4 regions of the Paenibacillus sp. FSL R5-192 genome follow, and region 4 is predicted to be linked to each of the others. Evidence: predicted binding sites of a transcription regulator. Region 4 holds the regulator's gene; each other region holds the start of a gene.
What was found. The regulator Rex, encoded in region 4, represses fermentation and respiration genes when NADH is low (regulators of the CRP and FNR family bind a similar motif). The targets are predictions, from matches to a motif close to TTGTGAAATATTTCACAA.

Region 1 (7,679 bases), on a different contig from region 4:
AAGAGAAGGGATGCTCGGTGACAACGTTGTCTGACGCCTCTTTCCCACCAGGAACAGTGGTTACAGGGAAATGGAATCGCAGTCGTTACACGATTCGGAAGCTACTGGGCAAAGGAGCTAATGGCATCGTTTTTCTTGTCCAACGGGGTGAAAATGGCAAACACTATGCGCTAAAAATGGGATTTGATCCGGTTGATCTGCAATCGGAAGTTAATGTGCTCAAATCTTTTCAACTACAGCGTAATCATGAGGCCCTTCGGCAGAGCGGCATTCCTTCCTATCTTAAAGATGTGGATGATTATGCCGTTCGTGGCCGGGATATTCCCTTTTATGTGATGCGTTACGTTAGAGGTGAGGCACTTCATCACTTCATTCGGCGTCAGGGGACAGACTGGACACTTCTGGTGGGACTTAGACTCTTGCAGAAGCTGGCACAATTGCATCAGGCGGGATGGGTGTTTGGTGATCTCAAACCTCAGAATGTGTTGGTATCCGACTATGGGCAGGTGGAATTGATCGACTACGGCGGAGTTACGTCTATTGGTCGAAGCGTCAAACAGTTCACCGAATGGTATGATCGGGGCTTCTGGAATGCAGGCAGCCGTACGGCAGATGGTACCTATGATGTATTTGCATTTGCATTATTGTTGATTCATGTACTTGAAGCAGACGCGCTCAAGGCACTGGCAGCCGAAGGATTACCGCAACTGCGAAGTGTGAATCAGCTCGTAGCGCTGGTGGAGCGCAGTGAACGACTGGGTCCTTTTCGCAATTGGACGACTCAGGCATTACGAGGTCAGTTTCGTGATGCAGGTCATGCGGCACAAGGGTGGAAGGAAATGATGGCACGCCCCACGCCTCTCCGCCGTCGTTCCAAAAGTACAACACCGCGCTGGCTTAAGAACGCATTCGCTGTATCTGTGATATTACTTATTGGAGTGCTCATCTATGCACTACTTTTCTGATCTGTGAGAGTGCATATACATAACGCAAGGAATGAGGAACAGGTATGGAGGCTTTACGCTGGAACATGCTGGTGAAGAACGTGCTGGATGCAGCGGAAGAGCATCAGTTATGGGTTCCCGGGGATCGGATTGTCGTCGCAGTATCGGGCGGGCCGGACTCGGTAGCTTTTTTGCATATCATGCACGAGATCAGCAAGCGGCATGTGCCACTTGAATTGATCTGTGCCCACGTGCATCATGGCTTCCGGAGTGAATCTGATGATGAAGCGGAGAAAATGATGGAACTGGCACAGCAGCTTGGTATTACATTTGAATGGACCAAGGCCGATGTACCTTCATATATGGAGCTTACGGGTCAAGGACCACAGGAAGCAGCCCGCAACAAGCGATATGCCTTTTTGCACGAAATGGCTTCCAAATATAATGCGGCAAGCATCGCTTTGGCACATCATGCCGATGATCAGGCGGAGACGGTCATGCTTCATTTGCTTCGTGGAACCGGCTTGTCGGGACTCTCAGGAATGAAGTTTAAAAGACGAGAAAAAAATGTGGAACTTATTCGTCCATGCCTTCGTATAAACAAGACAGACCTTGTAGAAGCTTGTAATACCCAGGGTTTTATGTATTTCAATGATGAGAGCAACGCCCTGCGTAAATATCGGCGTAATGCCATTCGCTTGGATGTGCTTCCTTTTTTGGGGCAGTATAATGGACAACTCACGCCGTCATTGAATCGGCTTGCCGAAATTGTGGGTGATGAAGACGATTTCATGGAGCAGAGTGCATATGACACATACAGGTGTCTAGTGCAGGTGAACGGCGGAAGGCAAACCTTTGAGGTGCCTTCCTTCTTGAAGTTACATGTCGCTTTACAACGAAGGTTGATTAAACTAATATTGAATTATCTGCCTTTGGACAGTGATTTTGTCGACTTTACCCGTATAGAAACCATTCGGCGCAAGGTCATGGAGACCCATGTGACGACCTGGAGCCTGGATATAGGACAGACACTCGCCTGCACTCGGGAGTATAATCTGATTTCTTTTGGCATACGGACGGACGTACAGGATCAATCTTACGAGTATCGTCTTGCGCAATGGAGTGGAACTTATGAGCTTTCACTCACCCCAATTAACCGGTATATTCGGTTGATGACGGTGAGTCCCGAGGACTATCATGTACCGGAATCGGCGGATCAAGCCGCGTTTGATGCGGATCAACTGCTTATGCCGCTGGTTGTGCGTTCACGGTTACCTGGAGATACCATGAAAGTGATGGGATTAAACGGAAGCAAAAAGGTGAAAAATATTTTCATCGATGAGAAAATCCCCCCATCTGTCCGTCCACGTATTCCTGTGGTATGTGATGGAGCAGGTCATATCATCTGGTTACCGGGTGTTCGACGGTCCAGTGTGGCTCCTGTCAGGGAGGGCACTTCCGCAATCCTGTACATGACTGTAGGCGATTCAGCGATTCAGGGGTAGTGGTTATGGTTCAGGTAAGGCTTTCATAGTATAACTTAGGAGGTTCGCACAGTTGCAGAACGACATTCAGGAAGTATTGATCAGTGAAGAAGAAATTCAGAGTAAAGTCAAGGAATTAGGCGCAACACTAAGTGCCGAATATGCAAATCGCAATCCTTTGGTCATTTGTGTGCTCAAGGGTGCGTTTATATTTATGGCTGATTTGGTTAAAAACATAACGGTACCTGTTGAAATGGATTTTATGGCAGTATCCAGTTACGGCGCTTCCACCAAGTCATCAGGTGTTGTCAAAATCATTAAGGATCTGGATGTATCCGTTGAAGGACGGGAAGTTCTGATTGTCGAAGATATTATCGACAGCGGACTTACACTCAGCTATCTGATTGAACTGCTAGAAAACCGCGGTGCCGAGTCGGTGCGTGTGGTTACGCTGTTCGACAAGCCTTCAGGCCGTAAAGTTGAGTTGGAAGCTCATTACACAGGCTTTGACATTCCTGACGCGTTCATCGTTGGTTACGGTTTGGATTTTGCGGAGAAGTACCGGAACCTGCCCTATATCGGGATTTTGAAGCCGGAAGTCTATAGTAGCTAATATCCTGCCCGACCCAAGCCTTGAGCTGTTCTTGGCTTCTGTTGAGAAGCCATGTCGGGCTATGTTAAAATAATTAAAGTGTCTCGAGAGGAGGTAGGGGATGAATCGGTTCATCCGGAATTCTGGTTTTTATTTGATTCTTTTTTTAGTTGTGGTGGGGATAGTCCAGTTCGTCAGCAATGGCGGCGAAGCCACCGATAATCCTAGATATGATCAGTTGCGTGCAGCGATCAAAGCCAACAATGTCTCTGAATTGACGGTTCAATTCAACGGTCAAACGTATCTCGTGACCGGTCAATACAAGAAGGCACCTGATGGCGCCAAATCAGAAAATTTCTCAACGTATATTCCTCCTACGGATGAGGCAATTAGTGAGCTTGTAGCTGCAAGTGAAACTAACAATTTCCAATATCATCAGGAGCCAATGAAAGGTGACAGCATCTGGTTGACGTTGCTGACTTCCTTTATTCCTTTGATCATTATGTTCCTGCTGTTCTTCTTCCTGTTTAATCAGGCTCAAGGCGGCGGCGGTAAAGTAATGAACTTTGGTAAAAGCCGTGCTCGTCTCTACAACGAAGAGAAGAAGCGGGTTACATTTGAAGATGTTGCGGGTGCTGACGAAGAGAAACAGGAACTTGTTGAGGTTGTAGACTTCCTCAAGGACCCTCGTAAATTCGCAGCAGTAGGTGCGCGGATTCCTAAGGGCGTATTGCTCGTAGGGCCTCCAGGTACCGGTAAAACATTGCTCGCTCGTGCCGTAGCCGGTGAAGCGGGTGTACCATTCTTCACTATTTCAGGTTCCGACTTCGTGGAAATGTTTGTCGGTGTCGGTGCATCACGTGTACGTGATTTGTTTGAAAATGCGAAGAAAAATGCCCCATGTATCATCTTTATCGATGAGATTGATGCTGTAGGACGTCAGCGTGGTGCTGGTCTCGGTGGTGGTCACGATGAACGTGAACAGACACTCAACCAGTTGCTCGTTGAGATGGACGGATTCGGAGTTAACGAAGGTATTATCATCATAGCCGCAACGAACCGTGCAGATATTTTGGACCCTGCCTTGCTGCGTCCTGGACGTTTTGACCGTCAAATTACGGTTGACCGCCCTGATGTAAGAGGTCGTGAAGCTGTCCTGAAAGTACATTCCCGTAATAAACCACTGACCAAAGATGTGAAGATGGATATTATCGCGAAGCGTACAACAGGTTTCTCTGGTGCGGATTTGGAAAATCTCTTGAACGAAGCGGCATTGCTTGCAGCGCGTCGTAACCGTAAAGATATTTCCATGAAGGAAGTTGACGAAGCGATTGACCGTGTCATCGTTGGTACGGAGAAGAAAAGCCGTGTCATCAGTGATCGCGAGAAACGAATCGTTGCTTATCACGAAGCAGGTCATACCATTGTTGGATACTTCCTCGAACATGCTGATATGGTACATAAAGTGACCATTATTCCGCGCGGACGTGCGGGTGGATATGTAATCATGTTGCCAAAAGAAGACCGTATGCTGGTTACCAAGCAGGAATTGCTGGATAAAGTAACCGGACTTCTCGGGGGTCGTGTAGCTGAAGAATTGTTCATCGGAGAAATTGGTACTGGTGCATACAGTGACTTCCAGCAAGCGACAGGTATTGTTCGCAGCATGGTTATGGAATACGGTATGAGTGAGAAATTGGGACCTATGCAATTCGGAAGTTCACAAGGACAGGTATTCCTTGGTCGGGATATCGGTCATGAACAGAATTACTCGGATTCCATTGCTTACGAGATTGATCAGGAAATGCAACGCTTTATTAATGACTGTTATGAGAAGTGTAAGGACTTGCTTGTTAAACATTCAAAAGAGATGCACCTGATCGCTCAAACTTTGCTTGAGGTTGAGACTTTGGAAATGGATCAGATCAAGCAATTGATCGAAACAGGTTCTTTGACTCCAAAAGCAGAGAATGACAATGATGGTGAAGGCACACCAACTGAAGGCGGAGAGCCAATCATCGACACCATCGGTGATGTGCGTGTTCGTATTCAAGGTAAAGATGAAACGCCTGAGCCACCAGCCGGAGATATTCCAAACGAAGCTCCGAATCTGGAAAAGGGTAATAACAATAACCCGGATGATGGCGGAACGAAGCCAACGTCTTAATGCACAATACATCTGGCTATAATAGCAGGTGAAATCAAGAGAGCCCTCGGGGCTCTCTTTTTTTATCCATTATTTTAAAAGAGGATAGATAAAGATAAACGGGAGTTAGATGGCGAACCAGTTAGCAAACAGGTGGTTACAGCGCTGTTCCGGGCCTTTTTCATTTATTGACAGAGTCGTGAACGTTGTGTAAATTAGTTGTTAAACCGCTTGTGATTCGTTTCTCAAGCGAAGATAACGACTTAGGTTAGCCCACGAAACAGCGCATGACGCTGTCCCGATAAAGGAGAGGATCACAGGTGGAAGCTCTGGCTTTAGAGCGCAAGGCTGAGATGAACCGCGAGCTGCGTGAGCGGCTTATGGTGTTGAAAAAGGAACGTAATGCCATTATTCTTGCCCATTATTATCAACGTGACGAAGTACAGGAGGTTGCCGACTTCCGTGGAGATTCATTTCTGTTAGCCCAGAAGGCAGCACAGACAGATGCGGATGTGATCGTTTTCTGTGGTGTTCATTTTATGGGTGAAAGCGCTAAAATTCTTGCGCCAAATAAAACAGTTATTATTCCGGACGAACGTGCGGGCTGCCCAATGGCAGATATGGTGAATGTGGATGGACTACGCAAATTGAAAGCACAACATCCTAATGCCAAGGTGGTTACGTATATCAATTCCTCGGCTGAGATCAAAGCAGAGACTGACATCTGTTGTACATCAGCGAACGCAGTCCGGGTTATTCAATCGGTGGATTCCGACGAAATTATCTGGGTACCGGATAAAAACCTGGGACATTATGTGCAGCAGCATACAGACAAGAAAATGATTATCTGGGAAGGTTACTGCAACACTCACGATATGCTTACAGTCAAAGATGTGGTAGAGATGAGAGCCAAGCATCCAAATGCAGAGTTTGTTGTCCATCCAGAGTGTCGCCCTGAGGTTGTAGAAATGGGTGATTTTGTAGGCAGCACAACAGCTATTCTGGAGTATTGCAAAAATTCATCAGCGAAGGAATTTATCGTAGGTACCGAAGATGGTACAGGATATCAGCTTCGTTTGGATAGTCCGGATAAACAGTTCCACTTTGCTACCAAGTTCCTCGTATGTCCCAACATGAAGGTGAACAACTTGAAGAAACTGGTGAAATGCCTGGAAACGATGAAGCCGCAAATCTATGTGCCACCGGCCGTTGCCGACAAAGCCAGAGAATCACTAGAGCGCATGTTGTTGGTAAAGTAGGATGCGCTACTCTTGCTCCAAGACAGGTGAATAACATGATACCGCAATATTTAGTTGATTTCGATCTGTCTGCGCTACCCATGGTAGAGACGGATGTACTGGTTATAGGCTCAGGGATTGCTGGTTTGTTTACTACCATTAAGGCAAGTGAACAACAACGTGTATTAATGATCACGAAGAAGTCATTACTTGAAAGTAACACCAGATATGCGCAGGGAGGCATCGCTGCGGTTATTGCTGAGGATGATTCGCCTGCTTATCACTTGCAGGACACACTTGTAGCAGGAGCGGGCTTATGCCGCTCCGAAGCGGTAGAGGTATTGGTGAATGAGGGGCCGGACGGAGTGAAGGAACTGATTCGTTTGGGTACTTTATTTGATCTGGAGAACGGCGAGTTGGCGTTGACGCAGGAAGGTGCGCATAGCCACCGCCGTATTTTGCATGCCAACGGAGATGCAACGGGATATGAGATTGTACGTGCTCTTGCTGTTGAAGTGAATGAACATCCTGGGATTGAAGTATGGGATGAGCATTTTGTTGTTGACCTGATTACAGATCGAGATCGAGGGGAATGCATTGGCGCTCTGGTTCAGAAGGATGACGGATCGCAAGTGTTCGTGAAGGCACAGGCAACCGTTCTTTGCTCTGGTGGGGCAGGACAACTGTACCGATACACGACGAATCCGGATGTAGCTACTGCCGATGGTGTAGCCATGGCCTATCGGGCTGGAGCTATTGTTCGTGACATGGAATTTATCCAATTCCACCCCACCTCTCTTTGTTACCCGGGGGCCCCGCGTTTCCTTGTGTCAGAAGCCGTACGCGGCGAAGGAGCATATTTGCGCAATGTGAAGGGTGAGCGCTTCATGGATCGTTATCATGCCCAGCTTGAACTGGCCCCACGCGATATCGTGGCACGAGCGATTGTTAGTGAGATGGAGTCCACCAACAGTACCTTTGTGTACTTGGACATTACACATGAACAGCCAGAGATGATCAAGCATCGGTTCCCTACCATATATGAGACTTGTATGCGTTATGGATTGGACATGACAACGGACTGGATTCCCGTTGCACCTGCTGCCCATTACATGATGGGTGGAGTGAAAACGGATTTAAGTGGAGAGAGCAGTATCTCCCGATTATTTGCTTGTGGCGAGGTGTCTTCTACAGGAGTGCATGGAGCTAACCGCCTGGCAAGCAACTCTTTATCAGAAGCGATTGTATTTGGGCGGAGAATTGTTGATCGTATTC
Region 2 (7,679 bases), on a different contig from region 4:
CGTATGCTCGTCACGCACGAGAATATGGATATCAAGACTATTGGTGGAGCGGTAGGGTATAGTGATTCCCACTATTTCAGCCGGATCTTCAAAAACAAAACGGGCATGTACCCTAGCGAGTACCGACTGCAATTGCAGGAACGAAAAAAAGCCCTGTCCATGGATGATGAGCACCATGTTGACTTGAGCTGATTACTGGGCCAGAGCTTCTTCTGTTATTTTGCGAATATCAAACGGGGAGCGGATACCTTCTTCGATCATGTCGGGGAGAATCTGTTCCAGGAAATACTGCACACAGTGGAGGTCGATATTTTTGATTTTGACCAGGGCATAACGGTACATAACGATAAATTCTTTCTCCGTATTGCCACGTTGGAGCTCAGCAAAGGCTTCATATACCTGATCCATCTTGTCTGCGACTTCGAGAATCAGTCCTTCAACCGATTGGTCTTTTCCCTCACGCAGCTGTCTGCGGAAAATAGGCTGGAACTCTTCAGGAATATTTTCATTAATAAAATGTTCAACCATGCCTTCTTCGACCTTTTGCAGCATCGAACGCAGCTCCAGTGAATAATGTTTGACGGGTGTTTTGATATCACCGATAAAGATTTCGCCATAATCATGACTGCTGGTGATTTCGTATAACTTCTTCCAATTGATGGTGACTCCATGTTGCTCCTCAATATCTGCGAGCGTTTTGGCGTACTGTACCACTTTCCAGGAATGGGCGGATACGCTGTGTTCTTCGAATTTGAATTTGCCAGGTGTACGAATAATACGTTCAAGATCGTTTAGTGACCTGAAGTACGTGTGAATTCCCATATAAGCGTTCATCCTTTGCTGGTTGAGTATAAGTGTGAGTATCCATCGACTATACGCCAGTTATGTCAACTGTGGATTAACGCGGATAGCGACGAAGGTAAAATGAAGTTTTAATTCTCTATAGAAGGACGAGAGGATGAATGGGAAGCGTACGAGAGAGTAACAGCTTATCGACAAACAATAAAAAGCCACGATGTGTGACTGAACGTGAGTTCGGCATCCATCGTGGCTTCAGTGTGTGTAGATGTTGTGCTCTAGGCTACATAAGTGCAGTTGAATCAAGAATTATGCTTTTTTTCGTACCGGAGAAGTATACCAATACGCCATTCCAACAAAGAGGGCACCGCCGATAATATTACCAAGCGTTACCGGAATCATGTTATGGAACCAGCCTGCCATCGTGATTGTATCCGGGTGGTTTGGCAGCAACCAGGATAAAGACAGCAAAGTCATATTGGCAACACTGTGCTCATAACCACTTGCGATAAATGCGTACAGACACCACCAGATGAGAACAAGTTTGGCGATATCTTCTTTGGAGCGAGCTGCCATCCAGATCGCCAGACAGACGAGCCAGTTACAGAGAATGCCTCGGAAGAACAACTCAGACATGGGTGCCGCCATCTTTTTGGCAGAGACAACGAATAACAGATGTTCCGGCGTAGCCGTTTTGAACAGGCCGCTACCGACTATAAGTAGACTTAATAGAATTGCGCCGAGCAGGTTACCAACAAAGACGAGCCCCCAGTTCTTCAGCGTTTCGTTCACTGTGGTTCGGCCTGCCAGTGTACTCATGGTAAAGAACATATTGTTACCTGTAAACAGTTCCGATCCGGCAAAGATAACCAGCGTGAGCGCGAGTCCGAAGGACATACCCATCAACATAGTTTGCAGTGGTGACTGTGCCGCAAGGAGCGGAGCACCAATACTGAAGATCAGAACGATGCCAAGCCCTACATAGGCACCAGCCATCAAGGCAGCAACCATATATCGTGACAGGCTTGCGTTCATTTGATCCCGTTTTTTAACCGCAGCTTCAATAATTCCCTCAACACTTGGTGTATACATCACGGTTTCCCCCATTATTTTGCATCAATCTTTGAACGTTTCGCTATATTTCGATCCAAACCTGGCCGTTCTCTACCTTTACCGGATACATCTGTACTTGACCGTCGTCCGGTGCTTGCACAAGACCTGTAGTCAGGTCAATTTTCCAATCATACAGCGGATCGTACAGATAATGCCCGGACACGATGCCTTCAGCCAGCGGCCCACCCTTAGGATGGGGGTTGTGATTATCCGCAGCGAAGATGGTACCATCCGATGCAAGAAAGACAGCAAGCTGATGATCCTTAATCTCAACTACTCTTCCGATTCGTGGCAGGAATTCTTCAACTACTCCGGCAGGGAAGTAGGTGCCTGATTGTTTTGTCGTCATCTTAAACCACTCCTTATCTATATTTAACATTCCGGCAGTATTAATCTGCAAGCTTACTTATGGACGAGCTGATACTTCGATGCCATGGAACATTTTACTCTGGCCTTCTTCATTGCGAATCGCTTTTTGCCAAGGTTCTTCAACATGCTCAAGTGCAAATTCAATCCGCTGCATCAACGCTTTACGTTCCTCAAGGTTATTCACAACCACCGAACGAATATGCTCCAGACCCATGCGTTCCACCCACTCGGAAGTCCGTTCCAGATAGTTACCTGTCTCGCGGTAATATTGCATGATGGCGCCGCACAGTTCAATCAACTCTTCATCTGTTTTCACTTTGCATAAGGAATCAGCCAGTCTAGCTTTAATACCGCCGTTACCACCGATGAATATTTCCCAGCCTCCGTCGTTACCAACGATACCGATATCTTTTGTACATGCTTCTGCACAGTTCCGCGGACAACCGTTGACGGCATATTTAAACTTGGCTGGCAGATCCAGACGTTCGAATTTACGTTCGATGCGAGCGCCCATGGCCATGGAATCCTGTGTACCGAATCGGCAGAATTGGGAGCCGACACATGTTTTGACCGTACGCAGCGATTTGGCGTATGCATAACCTGAAGGCATATCCAGTTCAGCCCAGACTTTGGTCAGATCTTCTTTTTTAACACCAATCAAATCGAGACGCTGACCGCCAGTCACTTTGACTGCTTTTACATCATATTTGACTGAAACGTCAGCGATACGTTTGAGGTCCGCTGGTGTAGTCACCCCGCCGTACATCCGAGGTACAACCGTATACGTTCCATCTTTTTGAATATTCGCGTTCATCCGTTCGTTAACAAAACGGGATTCTTTCTCATCTTCGTGTGTGTCTGGTGCAATCATGCCAAGGTAGTAGTTGATCGCCGGACGACATTTGGAACAACCTTCAGGTTGACTCCAACCCAGTACATTCATGACCTCTTTGGTCGTTTGTAGTCCTTTTTCACGAATCTCGGCTACAATCTCATCCCGTCCCATGGAAGTACATCCGCAGATGCCCTGTTTGGCTCCAGTACTGAAACTGTCTCCAAGTACATATTGCAGAATCTGTTCCACAACCGGTTTACACCCACCGCAAGAGCGTGTTGCACCGGTACAGGCTTTGATTTCATCAACAGTGGTAAGGCCCTGGTTTGTAATTACATCAACAATGGCTCCTTTGGTTACCCCGTTACATCCACAGACGATCTCGTCCTCGGGCATCGTTTCAACAGAGGTTGCTTTCTTATGACCGCCGCAGCCTGTACCCATGAGTGAACCATACAATTCCTCGGTCATTTCGGTTTGATTTTTAATCAGTTTCTGCAATTCGGCAGAATCCGTAATGTCACCGAAGAGAACAGCGCCGACCATTTTATTATCACGAAGCAGAATTTTTTTGTAAGTCCGTTTCCAGTCATCTTTGTGCGAAATGACGGTGTGCTCTGGGCTGTCGATGAATTCACCAGTTGAAAAGACATCTACACCCGAAATTTTCAATTTCGTGGATACAACTGAACCTTCATAAGGAGCGGTCTCCACACCGCAGATATGTTTCGCGAGAATCATGCCTTGCTCGAACAATGGGGCAACGAGGCCGTAACATACGCCGCGGTGCTCTGTACATTCCCCAACCGAATACACATTCTCAAGGGAAGTCTGCATATAGTCATTCACGACAATGCCCCGGTTGACTTCCATACCGCTTTCCCGAGCTACGACCGTATTAGGTTTAATCCCTACAGCCATGACCACAAAATCAACATTCAGAACCGTATCATCTGCAAAACGAATCCCTTCAACGCGTTCGCCGCCCAGCAGTTCGGAAGTCTGCGCACCCATCTTGAACCGGATACCCTGACGTTCGAGTTCTGCCTTCAACATGGCTGAAGCTTGTGGATCAAGCTGACGCTCCATCAGATCTTCCATCAGATGCACTACGGTAACTTCCATACCAAGTTGTACCAATCCTTTGGCAGCTTCAAGGCCTAGCAGTCCGCCCCCGATAACGGCCGCTCGTTTATACTGTTTAGCAGCTTCCAGCATGACATTGCAATCGGCGATATCGCGGAAACCGACAACACCTTCTTTGTCATGTCCTGGTACAGGGAGAATGAAGGAGTTGGAGCCAGTCGCAATGATGATTTTGTCATAAGGAACGCGAGTTCCATCTTCAGTCACAACTTCGTGCGTCTCGGCATCGATTCGTGTAACCGTTGTGCCTGTGTGCAGCGTAATGCCGTAATCTTCATACCAGTGAAGGTCGTTCAGCACGATATCGTCCAGTGTTTTGCTTCCTTCCAGTACATAAGACAACATAATGCGGTTGTAGTTAGGATAGGGCTCTGTGCCAAAAACGGTAATATCAAATCGCGTAGTTAATTTTAAAATTTGCTCAACGGTACTGATTCCTGCCATACCGTTACCAATGATAATGAGGTTCTCTTTTTTTCCGTTCATGTGTGTATGCCTCCTTGAATAGACGCTGTACATTACTCAAAATTTTAGTGGTTTATATTTGAAATTATACAAGTAGTTGACGACAGTTTATGTGATTTAATTCACTAATAAAGATAAAAGAGTCATAAATATAATAATGTGAGCCCCATCACAGAAAGTTATATTTATTTTCATACAAATAAGAAATGCGAACTATTGTTCTTATTTTGTTTTCGTTGTAAAATCGAAACTGGGCCGTATTGTTCCCGATTTCTTCGAAAGGACGTTTTTGCATCATGATGGGAAGATCTCACCTTATTATCGGGACCGGCGTGTCGCTTTCTGTTCTGCAGTTGGCCGGTATGCCGGTGACTGCGCCGGCAGTTACGGTTGCTCTGATTGGTTCGTTATTGCCTGACATTGATGAGCCAAATTCGCTGCTGGTATCCAGAGCCTTGCCTAACAGTCTGATCAGGTTGTTACAGACGATTCTGTTGCCCACAGCTGTATTTGTGTACTTCTATGTTCATGCCAAACCATGGAACCTATTGCTTGCGATCCTCATTGCGCTTGTGTCATTCCTGCCTTCGCGTTCGCTTCGCAAAGTGTTGATGTTTGCGATTGGACTCGGGCTGGTCTTTTATGGTCACGCGTTCGCACCGTGGAACTTGATTGCAGGCAGTTTGTTAATGCTCTGTACCACACTGACTCATAGGGGACTGACACATACCCTGTACGGAACCGCAATATGGGCGGGCTTGTTGTACAGCACGACCCAGCAGCAGGGACCGGAGATCTGGGTAGCGGGAGGCACGGCATATGCGATGCATCTATTGGCCGATTCACTAACCAATCGGGGTATTCGTCCGTTACCACCGCTCAAGTGGCGCATACGGGTGAATCTGATGAGTACAGGGACCAAGCGTGGGGCCGTTGTAGAGAATGTCTGCATTGTGCTTACTCTTATTCTGGCCTGGATTGCATTCTCACCGCTATTTCTATAGCCATCCAAAAACGCCAGCCCGCATATTGTGGGCTGGCGTTTACAGGTATGCATTTCATAATGAATAAATCGTAATAACTTAGCCAATTCAGGATTGAGAAGGAGAATCAGTCAGGTCGTCAATATCGGAAGAACCAAATACAAATAAAACAACAAGAATGACAATGATCAGTAGTTCAGCGAACCCATTTCCGTCAAAGTCAGACATCACTTCAACCTCATTTCTTGGCGTTTAGGAATTGATTCTCTGTTGGAAAGCCCGTATAACGTCATTCAACGTCATATCGCCACCGATCTCATCGAGGAATTGCACCAGTTTGTCTTGATTCGATGGTGTAATATTTTGTAGCGATTTATACTGCCCAACCAGTTCAACGACCAGTGTAGCTTCTCGAAACAACGTGACCGCATCCACTCTTAACTTCCCACTGACCAGTAATGCTGCAACGATAAGTTCCAGATTTCTTCCTTTAAGGTTGCCATTGAGAAGGGTGTTTGCGGCATTTGTTTTTTTGGAACCTTTATTCGATTTTCCATTCCTTCTCACTGCCATAACAGGTCCCCCGCTGTTTGGTGTTTAATTCATCTTCCGTTATTGTATCTTATGTGTAATTCCCTATAATGTTCGGCCTATTAATCTACGTGTCTAACTGATATCGTTGTGAATATAAAAAAGAGACCTCCCGATGGATAGGAAGTCTCTTGTCAGCTATTACGCGTTATTAATTATGGTATTCATCGTTGTCCGATCCAGACCTTTGACCAGTTTCACGATCAGTTCTTTGGCCGCATCGTAGTCATCCGTATGAATGATGGAAGAAGAGGTATGGATATAACGTGCGCAGATACCAACAACTATTGATGGTACACCAATGCCACTCAGGTGAACTTGACCTGCATCTGTACCACCTGGTGAGATGAAATACTGCATTTTGATCTGATTGGATGAAGCCGTATCTTGAACATATTCAACCATTCCGCGATGGGTGAACATACCCGGGTCAAAAATACGAAGCAATGCGCCTTCTCCGATATGTCCAAATGACTGTTTGTCACCTGTCATATCATTTGCCGCGCTACAGTCAAGTGCAAAGAAGATATCAGGCTGAATCAGATTGGCCGCCGTACGTGCACCGCGAAGCCCCAGTTCTTCCTGAACCGTTGCACCAGCGTAAAGTGTGTTAGGAAGTTTTTCCTTGTGCAGCGCTTCAACCAGTTCAAGTGCAAGTCCTACGCCGTAACGATTATCCCACGCTTTGGCCATAATTTTTTTCGGGTTCGCCATAGGCGTAAATTCACAGATCGGTACGATCTGCATCCCTGGATGAATGCCCCAGGATTCTGCTTCCGCACGGTTGTCTGCTCCAATATCGAGATACATGGAATTCAGATCCACAGGTTTATTCCGCTGGGACTCGTCCAGCAAGTGTGCAGGTGTAGAACCTACAACTCCGGTAATCCGACGATCAGGTGTGATGATTTCCAATCGTTGAGACAGTACAGCCTGACTCCACCATCCACCCAGTGGACGGAATTTGACCATACCCGTTTCCGTAATGCCTGTAGTCATGAAACCTACTTCGTCAAAGTGTCCGGCTACCATAACTTTAGGACCGGATTCCTCCCCGCGTAATACACCAAATAGACTCCCCAGGCGATCCTGGACGAACTTATCAGTATAAGCGGAAAGCTTATCTTTCATCCAACCGCGAAGCTCACGTTCAAAACCGGATGCGGAAGGAAATTCCGTCAACGTACGAAACATATCCATCGTTTTTTCATTCATGTGTCAACAACTCCTCTGTTGGTATGTATTTCAGGTCACAGTAGAACGGCTACCCGCCTGTTGTCCTTTTAAGATGTAGTTCAAAAAGTCTTTTATCTTTTTGAACATGCACTTTAATATGCTGAGGACTTGTTATTTAACCACTGGTCACATTACAGTATGAA
Region 3 (7,679 bases), on a different contig from region 4:
AATTTGTCCATGAGAAAATTCACGATGAAGTAAGGGAAGTCTACCCGGATGGTCTGCATCGAGCACTGGCTGACGGACTTGGCGGCGAAGGCTTTGCTATTCGTACAGCTACACTGGATCAGCCTGAACACGGATTAAGTGATGAAGTGCTGAATTCCACAGATGTGCTCATATGGTGGGGACATATGGCACATGATCGCGTAAGCGATGAGATCTCACAGAAGGTTGCGCAGCGAGTGCTGAACGGGATGGGAATGATTGTGCTCCATTCAGGTCATTTCTCCAAACCATTCAAAGCGCTGATGGGAACAAGCTGCGATCTGAAGTGGCGTGTAGCTGACGAGCAGGAAATTGTATGGTGTGTTAACCCATCTCATCCGATTGCGGATGGCATCGAAGGCAAGATTGTATTGGAAAAAGAAGAGATGTACGGTGAATTCTTCGATATTCCAGTACCGGATGAACTGGTGTTTGTGAGCAACTTCCAGGGTGGGGAAGTATTCCGGAGCGGATGTACGTTCCGGCGTGGTGAAGGTAAAATCTTTTATTTCCGACCAGGTCATGAGACATATCCGACCTATTACAAACCGGAAATATTAAGAGTGATCAGCAACGCTGTGAAATGGGCATATCCTGCCCGCAGCTTTAAGCCGGAATTTGGCAAGAGCGAACCTGTAAGACCATTTGGTGGCGTGCTGGTCTAATTCACTAACTCAATCGTGTAATGGAAATTATAAGTTTTATTCAAAAAGAACCCTTCTCCGAGTCATTGATGACTGTGGCAGCTGGGTTCTTTTTGGGTAAGATAGTACTATGGGGAAGTTATACGATATTTCCCATGGTGACGACGTAGCGTGTAATGTATACTGGGATGTATGATCCATTTTGGATGATATGCTTCTAAAATTTAAACTTTTTAGTTGCAGGCGTTTTCTTTGAAGCTTAAATATGTTATTATGAAATATACTAACAAAATGTAAGTTGATTTGAGTGATCTCTAAAGAGGTGATTAATGTGGAAGGTCAAGACTTGCGGATGTGTCCGCGTTTTGAGACGGCGTTTTCTTTTTTGGGCAAGCGCTGGAATGGTTTAATTATTCAAACATTGATGAGTGGTTCGAAGCGATTCAAGGATATCTCCAATCTGATTCCATCCATGAGTGATAAGATGTTATCCGAACGGATGAAAGATCTGGAGAGTGAAGGTATTCTGGTTCGTCACGTCTATCCCGAGACGCCAGTTCGTATTGAATATGAACTGACGGATAAAGGTAGAGCGCTCCAGCCTGTCATGAATCAAATTCAAGACTGGGCTGAGCAGTGGGTTGACTAACGCATAAGCAATATCACCCACTTTTGTTGCATGAATGACATAGACTCCTGATTTCTGTGGAAATCAGGGGTTTTTGTCTTAAGTACTATGTTGTTCGGCGTTTTTCTCTTGGGCTATGCACATGTTGTCATGAGTTGTAGTATAATCTATAGAAAATGGCCACAGACGGCCGGAGCGAAGGAGGCCCACTTGTCATGAGAGAAGAAAGCTTATCCCGTGAAGTACGCTACGGCAAAAAAGATATTGCAGAACTTGAGAGCGCATCCATTCAGGTCCATCTAATTTACAAAAAAGCTGCAGAGTTGTTTAAGCGCACAGCATATTCCCGTTCGGTTAAGGATGATCTTGCCGAAGTGAATACGCATTCTGTGAACAGCGATGGTCCGAAATTAGCTCCGGCGGTGCTGCAAAAATGGATTCAAACGTCCAGGGGCTGGAAGTGTATCGGATGTGAGCTGGGACAACCTGATTCAACGATGTCTCAGATGGAAGAAACTATGCATGCTAAGCAATTGGCTTTAGATGTGGGAGAAGGTCGGTTGGTTGAGGCAGAAATGCTGATTCAGGCGGTTGTCTGGTCTCAATATGAGAAGATTCGAATGTTTGCACCATGGCTTGGTGATGAACCCTTTTATAGCGTGCAGGAGCTGGATGTCATTGCCCGTTACATTGTGCCTACCTATTTCTCGGAACGCCCTTTGCATGAGCAAGGGAAGGTATTTAAGGTCCATCAACAATATGGGCAGATTCCGTTGTATCAGGAGTATGTAGACGCACCTTCATGCTGCGTACAGGTGGATGGTGGATTACTTGAAGGGCGATTGCTGACAGGGGTCTATGTGTCTGAGGAGCAGTTCTTCGGGCTTAATCCATATCTGAAAGATGGAGATGGAGGACGGACATACATGCAGGCTTGTGTCCAATGATAACGTAACCAATGATAACGTAAAAATAATTTAGATTGGAGAGCCTGTGTGCAGGCTCTCTTTCTTGTACAAGCCTTATTTGCAGGCGGTACCCTATAAAAGTAACGGCTTTGACACTTTTTTTTGCCGAAGGTTGTGCCATAATAGAGGTTATGGACAACAGGGTGAATGATTTTACGCAGGGTGGTGTTACCTACATGATGAAGAAAATCCCCGGTTACATAGGTGTATGTTTGCTCCTACTGGCGATCTTGGCTGGTTGTAGTGAGACACAGCCTTCTGAGCAGCCAATTGTCAAAGAGACAGAAACAGCGAATACAATCACAGTGGCTGTAGATGGCAGTACGTTTTTGCCTGATGCAACAAAGTCCATTAAGCGAGATTTTAGTGAGGGTTTGACACTCAAAAAAGCATTACTCAATAGCGGACTGGTTGATTTTACGGCAGATGGCAAGCGGATTCAATCCGTGGGTGAAGTTTCTCTGGATTCTTCGCTGAGCTGGGCTGTCAAATTAAATGGCAAGGATATTGAACAGGAAGATTGGGACATGGAGCTTCATGCCAAAGATGAAGTGATCATTTACGTGAAAGCCGCTGACAGTGGGGGGGATGGCGTTGCATATCAGACAACGTTACTCAAGGTTAGCGGTGGAAACATTATGCCAACCCTTAATCGTCAATATGCCGGCGTCTACGTTCAAGAGTGCACAGTTCGTGATGTGTTGAAGTCCAGCGGCATTGTAAGAATGTCGGAGAATAACAAATTTGTCGTTTCGGTCGAGAATGTCACGCCTCGTATGAATGAGCGGTGGGTCATTATGGTGAATGACAAAGAATTAATGGAAAATGGTCTGGACATGAAATTGAATCCACGTGATGCGGTTAAGCTTGAATTAACCAATGCATCCTAAGTATACCAAGAAGCCCAATCTCTTTTTAGAGAACTGGGCTTTTTTTCATTAAATATATAAACAAGATCCGATTAGCATAGTCAAATATTAAATACGACAGATCTCGTTCGGGCAAAGCTCACAGTGACAGATTCCTTGCAGCATCTTCAGATCTTTGATGACAATCATGCCATTGTCATATTCAATCCCATCTTTCTTACGCAGATCGCTTAACATGCGGTTTACACTTTCACGAGTGGCTCCAATCATATTGGACAAATCCGTATGGGTAATTTTTTTGTGAATAATGACATGCTCTCCATGAGGCTCACCATACGAATTCGACAACCGAATGAGGGTGGAGCAAAGTGCACCCGGTTTGCCATATAACATGAGATCCCGGAATTTGGTCTGTGTCAACCGGTGGTGGATGCCCATCCATTTCATAAAATCGATCGCGAAGTCACAATGCTGGCAAATTAACATTTCCAGGTCTTTATGTTCCAGTACACCGATCTCACTGTCCTCCAATACTTCCGCTGAGAAGCTGTGTTTAGAGCCAAAGAAGGGATCAGCCTGCCCAATCATATCACCGGATTGATACATATACATGATCAGTTCCTTGCCTTCATCCGTGGATTTGGTGATCTGGGCACGGCCCCGTTTCATATAATAAAGTTTGTCAGAGATGTCGCCTTCCCAGTACAGATGTGTACCTTCCGGATAGGTTCTATCTTTCATGGTAACCAGCAGATGGTTGAAATTTGCTTCCGAGAAACAGTTAGTATTACCGCGCTTTTCCAGTACAGTTGTTAGTTCTCTCATAAGTCTATCTCCCCTTTATGTCCATCGGACGACCTTCTGTAGTAAGCAGTAGCCTCCGAGGTTCGCCGCAAACCGTTGCCGTCCTGATCAGGGTCATCTCGGCCGGGAGGAAGGACGGTACAAATTGCGGTGGTTCAATTTTTAAGTTCAGTATATACCTAATCTTACCGTTTGAGGGGGAAGGAAAGGGGGCAAAAATGACGAAATTTCAAACATTGTGATAAAATTCACTTTTAATGGAGAGGATGAATTTTACAGCTCTATATTTTAGATAGGAAGTGAAAATGGTCATACGAAGGACACTACAAAACTTAAATTAAATTTGTTATACTTTGTGAAAAAAATCACATAATTAAGTTTATTGTCATGTTACGATGTGAATGTAAACGAGAGAGACAAACTAATACGAACCTTTAGGAGGATGAGGGAGATGGCTGTAAAGAACGAAGTCGCCCCAGCAAAAGAACCGACAGCAGGTCAGTATATTCAAACGTTAATCGACAAAGCGAATAAAGCACACGCCGCATTCATGAAGATGGACCAGAAGCAGATTGACCGGATTGTGCAAGCGATGGCACTTGCGGGTCTGGATAAACACATGATGCTCGCCAAGATGGCCGTAGAAGAAACAGGCCGCGGAGTGTATGAGGATAAAATCACCAAAAATATATTTGCAACAGAATATGTGTACCACAGTATCAAGTACGATAAAACCGTAGGTGTGATTGAAGATAACGAATATGAGAGCTTCCAGAAAATTGCGGAGCCGGTCGGCATCATCATGGGTATTACACCAGTTACCAACCCAACATCAACGACGATGTTTAAAGCATTGATTTCCATCAAGACGCGTAACCCGATCATCTTTGGTTTTCACCCATCTGCACAGAATTGTAGCCGGGAAGCTGCCAAAATCCTGCTGGAAGCGGCTGTGAAACATGGTGCACCAGCAGATTGCATTCAGTGGATTGATGATCCTTCCATGGATCGTACAAACGAACTGATGAATCACAATGATGTGGCTCTCATTCTGGCAACAGGCGGATCAGGCATGGTACGTGCAGCGTACAGCTGTGGTAAACCTGCACTGGGCGTAGGACCGGGTAACGTACCTTGCTTTATCGAGAAAAGCGCGGATATCAATCAGGCAGTAACGGATTTGATCCTGTCCAAGTCTTTCGATAACGGCATGATCTGTGCTTCTGAACAAGCGGTCATCATTGAAGAACCGATCTTCGATCAAGTGAAGAAAAAAATGATTGCAAATGGCTGTTACTTTGTTAACAAAGATGAAGCAGCAAAATTGACAGCAGGTGCGATTAATGCCGAGAAATGTGCGGTGAACCCGGCGATTGTTGGTCAATCTGCGGTGAGTATTGCGAAGTTGTGCGGTATTGAAGTTCCGGCAGGCACCAAAATTCTCGTGGCCGAGATTGAAGGGGTAGGTACCAAATTCCCATTGTCGGCTGAGAAATTAAGCCCGGTACTGGCTTGTTACAAAGTTAAAACGGCAGCAGAGGGCATTGAACGTGCAGCAGAAGTGGTTGCTTTTGGCGGCATGGGTCACTCCTCGGTTATCCACTCCACAAATGAAGAAGTGATCAGCAAATTCGCAGATCGTTTGCAAACTGGACGGATTATTGTGAACTCACCATCCACACATGGTGCCATCGGGGATATCTACAACACAAACATGCCGTCATTGACACTGGGATGCGGATCATACGGACGTAACTCGACTTCTTCCAATGTAACCGCTGTGAACTTAATCAATGTGAAAAGGGTGGCTCGCCGTACCGTGAATATGCAATGGTTCAAAGTGCCGAACAAAGTCTACTTCGAAAAAGGGGCAACGCAGTATCTTGCCAAAATGCCTGACATCACACGTGTGGCGATTATTACGGATGCCATGATGGTGAAGCTTGGATATGTTGAAAAGGTAGAACACTATCTGCGTCAACGCCAAATGCCGGTAGCCATCGAAGTATTCTCCGATGTTGAGCCAGATCCATCCACAACAACGGTAGACCGCGGAACCGAAATGATGCGCCGCTTCCAACCAGACTGCATTATCGCACTCGGCGGTGGATCACCGATGGATGCTGCCAAAGCCATGTGGTTGTTCTATGAATACCCGGACACGGACTTCAACGATCTGAAACAAAAATTCATGGATATCCGCAAACGGATCTACAAATATCCACGTCTCGGCGTAAAAGCGAAATTTGTAGCGATCCCAACCACATCAGGTACAGGTTCTGAAGTGACATCGTTCGCGGTTATCACAGATAAAAATCAAGGTAACACCAAATATCCATTGGCCGACTATGAGCTGACACCAGACGTAGCGATTGTCGATCCGGAGTTCGTGTACTCCCTGCCGAGAACAGCCGTTGCCGATACAGGTATGGACGTACTGACGCATGCGATTGAAGCTTATGTATCTGTTATGGCAAATGATTACACGGATGGACTTGCGATCAAAGCAATCCAACTGGTATTCCAATACCTGGAGCAATCGGCACTGCAAGGAGATAAACTGGCACGTGAGAAAATGCATAATGCTTCCACGATTGCAGGTATGGCGTTTGCCAACGCATTCCTGGGCATCAACCACAGCTTGGCGCACAAATGGGGCGGTCAGTATCACACCGCACACGGACGCACAAATGCAATCCTGATGCCACACGTCATTCGTTACAACGCAAAAAAACCGACCAAATTTGCATCGTTCCCGAAATATTCGCACTTTGTAGCGGATGAGCGGTATGCCGAAATTGCCCGTATCTTGGGATTGCCTGCTCGCACAACAGAAGAAGGCGTAACCAGTCTCATCAATGCGATTCGCAAACTGAACAAAACATTGGGCATTGAAGAATCGTTCCAGGAAATTGGATTTGATGCCAAAGACTTTGAAGCACATGTCGATTATCTGGCAGACCGTGCCTTCGAAGACCAATGTACAACCGCCAATCCGAAGTTGCCGCTGGTAACTGAACTGGCTGATGTATACCGCAACGCTTTCTACGGAAAGTTTGAATAATAAATTTAGAACAAAGCGTGCTTTACGGCAAGAAGATCAGGGTTCCCCGAGAGGGGAGCCCCGATTGCCGTCTTTCACACAATAACGAGAGGGCAGAAAAACAGAAGAGCGAGCATCTGTTTTTCAGGATTTATTCTAAGATTTGGTTTGCTCCGAGCGTAGAGGAGCAAAAGGGTTCTAGAGAGGTTACACGTAATCCGTGATGTGGCTGTTTGAGCCAGATGTTCACTCATTAACGGAGTGGGCAGAAAAACAGAAGAGCGAGCATCTGTTTTTCAGGATTTATTCTAAGATTTGGTTTGCTCCGAGCATAGAGGAGCAACGGGTTCTATAGAGGTTACACGGAATCCGTGACGTGGCTGTTTGAGCCGGATGTTCACACATTAACGGAGTGGGCAGAAAAACAGAAGAGCGAGCATCTGTTTTTCAGGATTTATTCTAAGATTTGGTTTGCTCCGAGCATAGAGGAGCAACGGGTTCTATAGAGGTTACACGGAATCCGTGATGTGGCTGTTTGAGCCAGATGTTCACACAATAACGGAGTGGGCAGAAAAAACTGAAGAAGCGGAGCGTTCGCCTTTATCCCCGGATTTTCCCCTTTGAAATATAAAATTGAAAAAATCCGGGGATAACAGCGATCGGAAGTTGTTCTGCCCGCGCAGT
Region 4 (7,679 bases):
AGATTATACAGGCCGGACTTGCCATCATAGACCATGACTACAGCATAACTCAAATATATAGTTCTTATGTGAACCCTGGTGTACCGATTCCCCCGTTTATTTCGGGGTTGACGGGTATTACCGATGCAGATGTGGCGGACGCTCCTTCACTCGAAGAGATGATGATGGAGATGGTTCCGCTACTTAATGATGTGGTGCTTGTTGGACACAACGTCGCTTTTGATTTTCACTTTTTGCAGAATGCTCTTGACCGTTGCGGTTATTTGCCGTTCACTGGCCGCATTCTGGACACGATTGATTTTCTGAAGATCACATTCCCATCACTGGGTTCTTATCAACTTGGTTATGTGTCTTCCGAATTTGGATTTCAACATGATCGCCCTCACCAGGCAGACAGTGACGCACTGGCGACAGCCTATGTGCTGCTCAAGTGTCTGGATGAGTTAAAGGAATTACCGCTCATAACGATTCAGCGCCTCAGTGACCTGTTTGCACCAGAAGACAGTGACTTGGGTTGGTTTTTGGACGGAATGCGCAGTGAGAAGGAAGCAGAGCCGATTCAGGATCTGGACGGACATACCTATTATCGTCAGCTTGCTCTTAATGTAAGTGATTGGACCGATATTGGTGCACCACGCGATGAGCGGGAGGCTAACCCCCTCGATGGTGTAAGCTTCGAACAGTTTATGGACCAGGTTCGGGAGAATCTGAAGGATACACTGGATCATTACGAAGAGCGTGAAGCGCAGACTCAGATGTTCAGCAGTGTAAGGCAAGCCCTGGATGAAGAGAAACATCTCTTGATCGAAGCTGGAACGGGTACCGGTAAATCTCTAGGGTATCTGTTGCCTGCTATTTACGAAAGTGTGAAGCAAGAACAGAAAGTTATGGTTAGCACGCATACGATCAATCTGCAGGAGCAATTGAGAGAGCGGGACATTCCGATGCTGACTCAAGTGGTTCCGTTCCCGTTTAAGGCTGCTGTATTCAAAGGACGTGGACATTACCTGTGCCTGCGCAAATTTGAACACAAAATCAATAAACGTGAATTCGCCACACCGAAAGAGGATTATTTCACAGCTGCTCAGATGATCGTCTGGCTTACGCAGACCGAAACCGGAGATGATGAGGAACTTAACCTTAGCGGACGCGGAGGGGACTTCTGGGAGACCGTACAGAGTGAATCCGAATCATGTCTGGGAAGATCCTGTCCATGGTTCCGTAAATGCTTCTACCATCGTGCCAAACATGAAGCAGGGTTGTCTGATATCGTAATCACCAATCACTCCAAATTATTTACGGATGTGAAAGCCGCGCATCAGCTGCTGCCAGCCTATGAGAGTCTTGTGATCGATGAGGCACATCATCTGGAGGATGTCGCTGGTAAACATCTTGGAATGCATATGAAATATTTCACCTTGGTTCATACACTGACCCGCCTATTTAAAGACAGTCGTAATGGACAGCTGCCTATGCTTCGTTCGCAGTTATCCGGGCATGAAAATTCGGTGCAATGGGGCTCCATGGTGGATCAGATGTTCCCGCTCGCTCTTGAAGTTAAGGAGCTGTGGGATCGTATGAGCGATGCCTTGTTTGGTCTGTTGCCTGAACGAAGTGATGCTTCACCGGGAGAGACGGGGCAATTTTCACTGCGTCTGAAAGCATCTCAGAAACCTGCAAAATGGCAGGAGTTGCAGGATCTGGAGAACCAGATCTATGTGACTCTGGGTGATTTGGTTCGCAAAGGGGACAAATTGCTGCTTGAAGTGAAAGAGGATCAGGATGATTATCAATCGGATAGTCTGATCACGGACATTACAGGACTGCTGAAAGATCTGACCACATTGAAGGAGAATCTACGTTTCTTCATGCGAATGGATGATGCCAAAACGGTGTACTGGATGGAAGCCAGCGGCCAATTCCGCAGCAAATCTCTCCAGCTGTATGCCGTACCTGTAGATGTGAGTGCACAACTTAAGGATTTATTTTTTGATAAAAAGAAAAGTGTTGTGCTTACATCGGCTACGCTTTCGGTAGATAAGTCATTCCAGTTCATGATTGAACAGCTTGGCTTGCAGGAAGCGGCCGAGAACAATCGGCTGTTAACGTCGATGTTGCCATCACCTTTCAACTATCGCGATCAGGCACTTCTGGTGATTCCGCGTGATTTCCCGAGTGTGAAGGGAAGTGTGGGTGATGCGCACTTTGTTAATATGCTGGTGCAATCACTTGCAGAGACGGCAATTGCTACGCGTGGACGCATGATGGTTCTGTTTACTTCATACAAGATGTTGCGACAGGTCTATGATCCGCTGAAGGAGGCACTGTCTGGCAACGACATCTCGTTGCTTGGGCAAGGCGTTGACAGTGGAAGTCGTTCCAAATTGACTCGCAGGTTTCAAGATGCCAAAGCAACGGTACTTCTGGGCACAAGCAGCTTCTGGGAGGGTGTAGATATCCCGGGAGAGGCGCTAACCTGTCTCGCTATTGTGCGATTGCCTTTCCAGCCACCGAATCATCCGTTGGTGGAAGCCAAGAGTGAGCTGCTTCAGGAACAGAAGAAAAATCCGTTCATGAAACTGTCCGTGCCACAAGCGGTCATTCGTTTCAAACAGGGATTTGGCCGGTTGGTGCGTACAGCAAAGGACAGAGGAATTGTCATTGTTTATGATACACGGGTGATTGAAGCGTATTATGGTAAATTCTTTTTATATTCATTACCTGGTCCCAAAATGGAGCACATGCTCACGGAGCAAATGGTTCCACGAATTACCGAGTGGTTGGAAAAACCTGCTAATGAACAAAAATAATGGTTGTTTTGTTCGTTATATCATTGCATGACACTATCGTTTGGCGTTAAACTTTATTAGATATTTCCGTATCCGATTAAAGCAGTTGCACGTAAGAACTTATAACCCAAATTACAAGGAGCATTCTGTATAAAATGTCACGTTTATCTTTGAGTTTTATACAGAATGCTCATCTTTTCATCTATTATTTTATCGTGGCCTTGGTAAGGGGGAGCAAGAATGAAATCGGATAAAATTTCGGAAGCGGTGGTACGACGTCTGCCTGTATACTTGCGTTATTTGAACGAGTTGCATCAGCGTGAGGTGGCTACTGTTTCTTCTCAAGAGCTTGGACAGAGGCTGGATCTGAATCCGGCCCAAATTCGCAAAGACCTGGCTTACTTCGGTGATTTTGGTCGTAAAGGGATCGGGTATGATGTATCCTATTTGATCGAAAAAATTCGTCACATTCTCAAAATCGATCAGCAAATTAATGTGGCTCTGGTAGGCGCGGGTAATCTCGGACAGGCCTTGTCCAACTACAACGCATATCTGAAAGACAACATGAAGATTGTTGCTGTATTTGATGCATACGGACCGAAGATTGGTAGTCAAATCAACAGTTTGACGGTAAAACCAATGGATGAATTGACGGAAGCGGTTAAAACGGAAAATATTCGCATCGGAATTATCACGGTTCCGGATACGGAAGCCCAAAATGTAGCCGATCAGCTTATTGAATCAGGAATTGAAGCGATCCTTAATTTTGCACCAACCATTCTAAAAACACCGCCGCATATCCGCATTCACCATGCTGACTTTACAACGGATCTGCTTAGTTTGGCCTATTACTTGGAGACTGGAAAGGACGACGAGGAAGATGACAACAAATAGATGGGTAATTCACAACGGCAAATTTGCCGTTAATGAAGGCGGCACAACATGGAACGTGGTCCACGGATACATGGTTGTTGAGAATGACAAGATTGTGCATATTGGTGAGACATTGCCGGATGAAGACAAAAATTGTACCAAAGTGGATGGAAAAGGACTGTTCTTCCTGCCGGGTCTGATCAATACGCATGGTCATGCAGCGATGTCGTTGCTCAGAGGGCACGGAGACGATCTTGCATTGCAAGTATGGTTGCAGGAAAAAATGTGGCCGATGGAAGCGAAAATGACTTCAGAAGACGTATATTGGGGAACTTCGCTATCGGTGCTTGAAATGTTGAAAGGCGGAACTACAGCTTTCCTGGACATGTACGATCACATGGATCAAGTTGCCAAAGTTGTGGAGCAATCCGGCGTTAGAGCAGCACTGGCACGTGGTGTAATCGGGTTGTGCTCGGAAGAAGAACAATTGCGGAAGCTGGAGGAGTCGGCTGCGTTTGCGCGTGAGTGGAATGGACAGGCAGATGGTCGCATTACAACCGTAATCTCGCCACATGCACCATATACATGCCCTCCGGACTACATAGAGAAGCTTGTGCAGGTCGCGAACGACCTAAACCTTCCCCTTCATACACATATGTCGGAAACGCTTCGTGAAGTCGAGCAGAACGTGGCTGATTATGGACTGCGTCCTGTGGCACATCTGGAGAAACTGGGCTTTTTCTCTCGTCCATCCCTGGTTGCACATGCGGTGCATCTGAATGACGAAGAGATTGAGATTCTGGCCCGTCATGATGTGGCTGTATCCCATAACCCGGGAAGTAACCTGAAACTCGCTTCCGGTGTTGCGCGGGTACCTGCGTTGCTGAAAGCAGGAGTTACCGTGTCACTCGGAACAGACGGACCGGCAAGCAACAACAACCTGGATATGTTCGAGGAAATGAGACTGGCTGCATTGATCCACAAAGGTGTATCTGGTGACCCGACGGCAGTGCCAGCAGGCGAAGCGTTATTACTCGGAACGTCATACGGTGCCAAATCCATCTTCTTGAACAATACCGGAGCACTCCAGGTCGGCATGAAGGCTGACTTTATCGCCTTGGACATTGAACAGGCACATTTCTATCCACATACAGACCTGATCTCACATACAATCTACTCGGCTTCTGCCAAAGATGTTGAGCACGTATGGGTGGATGGAAAACAAGTGGTGAAACATGGCGAATGTCTGACGTTGGATGAAGAACGCATTTTGCGTGAGTCTCAATTGGCATTTGATGGTCTGCTTGCTCGTTAATTGCAGGACAGCATCATAGGGAAAGGAAGTTCGGCTTTTGAAGAAAAAAAAGAAGTGGATATGGATTTCGCTGCTTGCACTGGTTCTGATTCTGTTTGGACTTCAGCGTTATTACGTCCATGTCACGCAGGACCAACGCAAGGAAGAAGCGCTCGCCATACAAGCAGCACAGGAGCAACTGGGCATTACATCCTATGATGAATTGCGCAAGTACATCTGGGGAGACAAAGAAGGCTCTGACAACATCTACTGGACCCTGATCGGCAAAAACAAGGATAACCAGGATGTTATGGTCTGGGTTAAATTCGATGCAAACAATCAACCGGTTAAGGGTGCAAACGCTATACACAGTGAGCTGCTGCAGAATGGCATGTCCGAAGCGCAGATACGCAATCGCTTCAGTTCTGAAGTTCCTTCCGGTGAGATTAAACGAATCATGCCCGGAGTTGTGAATGGAATATATGTGTGGCAAGTGTATTATAAAGACGGTACGCATAACCACTATCGCTTTTATCGTTTTAGCAACGGAGAACAGGTGGACCTGGTCTACACACTCCCGAACAGCTAGAACAAGATAGAGTGAGATAACTAGAGAATTAAAGAAATGAAAGAACCGGCAGACGGATATCCGACTGAACCGGTTCTTTGTGTTGTCTGTAAACATATTTGATTTAAATAGTTAAAATTAATAATTTATTCATATTTTCGCCTTCGAAATTGTATATACGATGTGATATACTCAGATATGTACTCAAAGTTATATTCAAAAACAAATAATCCTGTCGAAATTCTCGCAGGAGTCAATGTGCACATATTCGTATATACCAATAAGCCAGTAGGTTGGGCCAAAATCTGGGAGGGGTAATTCACTTGAAGTTAAAAGTATTGCCTATTGCTATAACTGCCGTCATTTCAGCCGTTGTGTTGTTTGGAGGTTGGTTTGTATATCGTCAGGTGGCTGTGCAGAATCCGATTGAAAAAATGGTAACCCAGTACGATGGAGTCAATGACGTTCAATTAACTATTAACCGCAATGATGTACAATTGAAACTGGATCTGCAACCTGATGTTGATTTGGGCAGACTGGTACAATATATTCACAAAGAAGGACAGACCCTGATTGGAACACGCTCACTAAAGTTGGATGTTGTGGATCATTCCAGTGAAGCACTGGAAAGTTGGTGGGGTGATGCGATGTTCACCGTAGCTCAGGCGATGGAGAACAAGCAATACACCGAGATTACACCAACGTTGTCCAAGATGGCGACGAATGGAATTAAGGTAAATACAGCGATGGATGACAACAATGTATATGTCAGTCTCAGAGACGGAGATGCCAGCAAGTTTATTATTCTGCCGCGTGTGCCCGGTCAGATAGGAGTGTGGCCTAATGCCTAAGTGGACAAAAGAAGTTGCCATCGGATTTTTTCCCGTATTGATTATTTTCCTTGCTTTTACTGGTGTTAATATTGTTCCGATCCTGATTGCAGCAGTGCTTGTCGGAGCTTTGCTGTTCATGATGCAAATGCGTGGCGGGATTACAGTAGGTGCTGCACAGGAACGTAAACGGAAGAAAAAAGGACCTTCCAAGCTTACTTTTGAAGAAATTGGCGGACAAGACAGTGCTAAGCAGGAATTGCGTGAAGCGCTTGACTTTCTGATCAAACATGAAGAAATCCGGAAGTTCGGGATTCGCCCGTTAAAAGGGATCTTGCTGACGGGCCCTCCAGGGACAGGGAAAACGTTGATGGCCAAGGCTGCTGCCCATTACACCGATTCTATTTTTGTAGCAGCATCGGGTAGTGAGTTCGTGGAAATGTATGTTGGTGTGGGTGCCAGCAGAATTCGGGATTTGTTCAAGGACGCGAGAACCCGTGCCACCAAGGAAAATAAGGAAAACGCTATTATCTTTATCGATGAAATCGATGTCATCGGGGGGAAACGTGAGGGTGGTCAACAGCGTGAATATGATCAGACCCTCAATCAGCTCCTGACGGAAATGGATGGAATCTATTCTTCCGATACGCCAAGAATTCTGGTTATCGCTGCAACGAACCGTAAAGAGATGCTGGATAGCGCCCTGACGCGACCGGGACGTTTTGACCGCCACATTCAAGTGGACTTGCCTGACAAAAAGGGCAGAAAGCATATTCTGGAACTGCATGCGGTGAACAAACCTCTGTTGAAGGAAGTTAATCTGGAGAAAACAGCGGAAGAATCATATGGTTTCTCCGGTGCACAGCTCGAAAGTGTGATGAACGAAGCAGCAATATACGCCATGAGAGACGGGCTGTTAAACATCGAACAGCGGCATCTGTCCCTGGCTATTGATAAAGTCATGATGGGTGAGAAGACAGACCGTGAGTCGAGCGTGGAAGAGAAGAAAAGGGTCGCCATTCATGAGTTGGGACATGCCATTATGGCTGAACTCGTTCGTCCAGGCAGTGTTAGTCAGGTGGCACTTAGTCCGCGTGGTCAGGCGTTGGGATATGTACGTCATAACCCGCAACAGGAACAGTTCCTCTATACGAAGCGCTTTCTGGAAGAGCAGATTATGATTGCACTCGGAGGAGCAGCTGCGGAGGAAATGTACTACGGTGGTCGTTCCACAGGGTCACGCAATGACTTTGATCAGGCAACCAATGTTGTACAGACGATGATGGCTTCGGGGTTGACTTCACTTGGGATTGTGAACATGGATA

Region 1: nadA (quinolinate synthase NadA) is a predicted target of Rex. The motif match lies at 5,398-5,415, and genes of this name have one in related genera.
Region 2: nirB (nitrite reductase large subunit NirB) is a predicted target of Rex. The motif match lies at 4,837-4,854, and genes of this name have one in related genera.
Region 3: adhE (bifunctional acetaldehyde-CoA/alcohol dehydrogenase) is a predicted target of Rex. The motif match lies at 4,306-4,323, and genes of this name have one in related genera.

Annotation. Positions count from the first base shown of each region.
Region 1 covers NZ_ASPR01000007.1:17,210-24,888, reverse strand. The annotation lists gene C161_RS04440 (VWA domain-containing protein) at 1-34, shown strand, start outside; gene C161_RS04435 (serine/threonine protein kinase) at 18-965, shown strand; gene tilS (tRNA lysidine(34) synthetase TilS) at 1,010-2,449, shown strand; gene hpt (hypoxanthine phosphoribosyltransferase) at 2,502-3,041, shown strand; gene ftsH (ATP-dependent zinc metalloprotease FtsH) at 3,142-5,187, shown strand; gene nadA (quinolinate synthase NadA) at 5,487-6,425, shown strand; gene nadB (L-aspartate oxidase) at 6,461-7,679, shown strand, end outside.
Region 2 covers NZ_ASPR01000008.1:83,111-90,789, forward strand. The annotation lists gene C161_RS04970 (response regulator transcription factor) at 1-192, shown strand, start outside; gene C161_RS04975 (YfbR-like 5'-deoxynucleotidase) at 193-822, opposite strand; gene C161_RS04980 (formate/nitrite transporter family protein) at 1,108-1,890, opposite strand; gene nirD (nitrite reductase small subunit NirD) at 1,934-2,260, opposite strand; gene nirB (nitrite reductase large subunit NirB) at 2,318-4,747, opposite strand; gene C161_RS04995 (metal-dependent hydrolase) at 5,023-5,730, shown strand; gene C161_RS05000 (hypothetical protein) at 5,962-6,282, opposite strand; gene C161_RS05005 (M42 family metallopeptidase) at 6,442-7,515, opposite strand.
Region 3 covers NZ_ASPR01000079.1:304,003-311,681, forward strand. The annotation lists gene C161_RS30940 (ThuA domain-containing protein) at 1-704, shown strand, start outside; gene C161_RS30945 (winged helix-turn-helix transcriptional regulator) at 1,036-1,332, shown strand; gene C161_RS30950 (hypothetical protein) at 1,527-2,258, shown strand; gene C161_RS30955 (hypothetical protein) at 2,456-3,169, shown strand; gene C161_RS30960 (Crp/Fnr family transcriptional regulator) at 3,257-3,973, opposite strand; gene adhE (bifunctional acetaldehyde-CoA/alcohol dehydrogenase) at 4,404-7,016, shown strand.
Region 4 covers NZ_ASPR01000024.1:40,585-48,263, reverse strand. The annotation lists gene dinG (ATP-dependent DNA helicase DinG) at 1-2,810, shown strand, start outside; gene C161_RS18845 (redox-sensing transcriptional repressor Rex) at 3,030-3,683, shown strand; gene C161_RS18840 (amidohydrolase) at 3,670-4,977, shown strand; gene C161_RS18835 (DUF5590 domain-containing protein) at 5,015-5,545, shown strand; gene C161_RS18830 (hypothetical protein) at 5,848-6,375, shown strand; gene C161_RS18825 (AAA family ATPase) at 6,368-7,679, shown strand, end outside.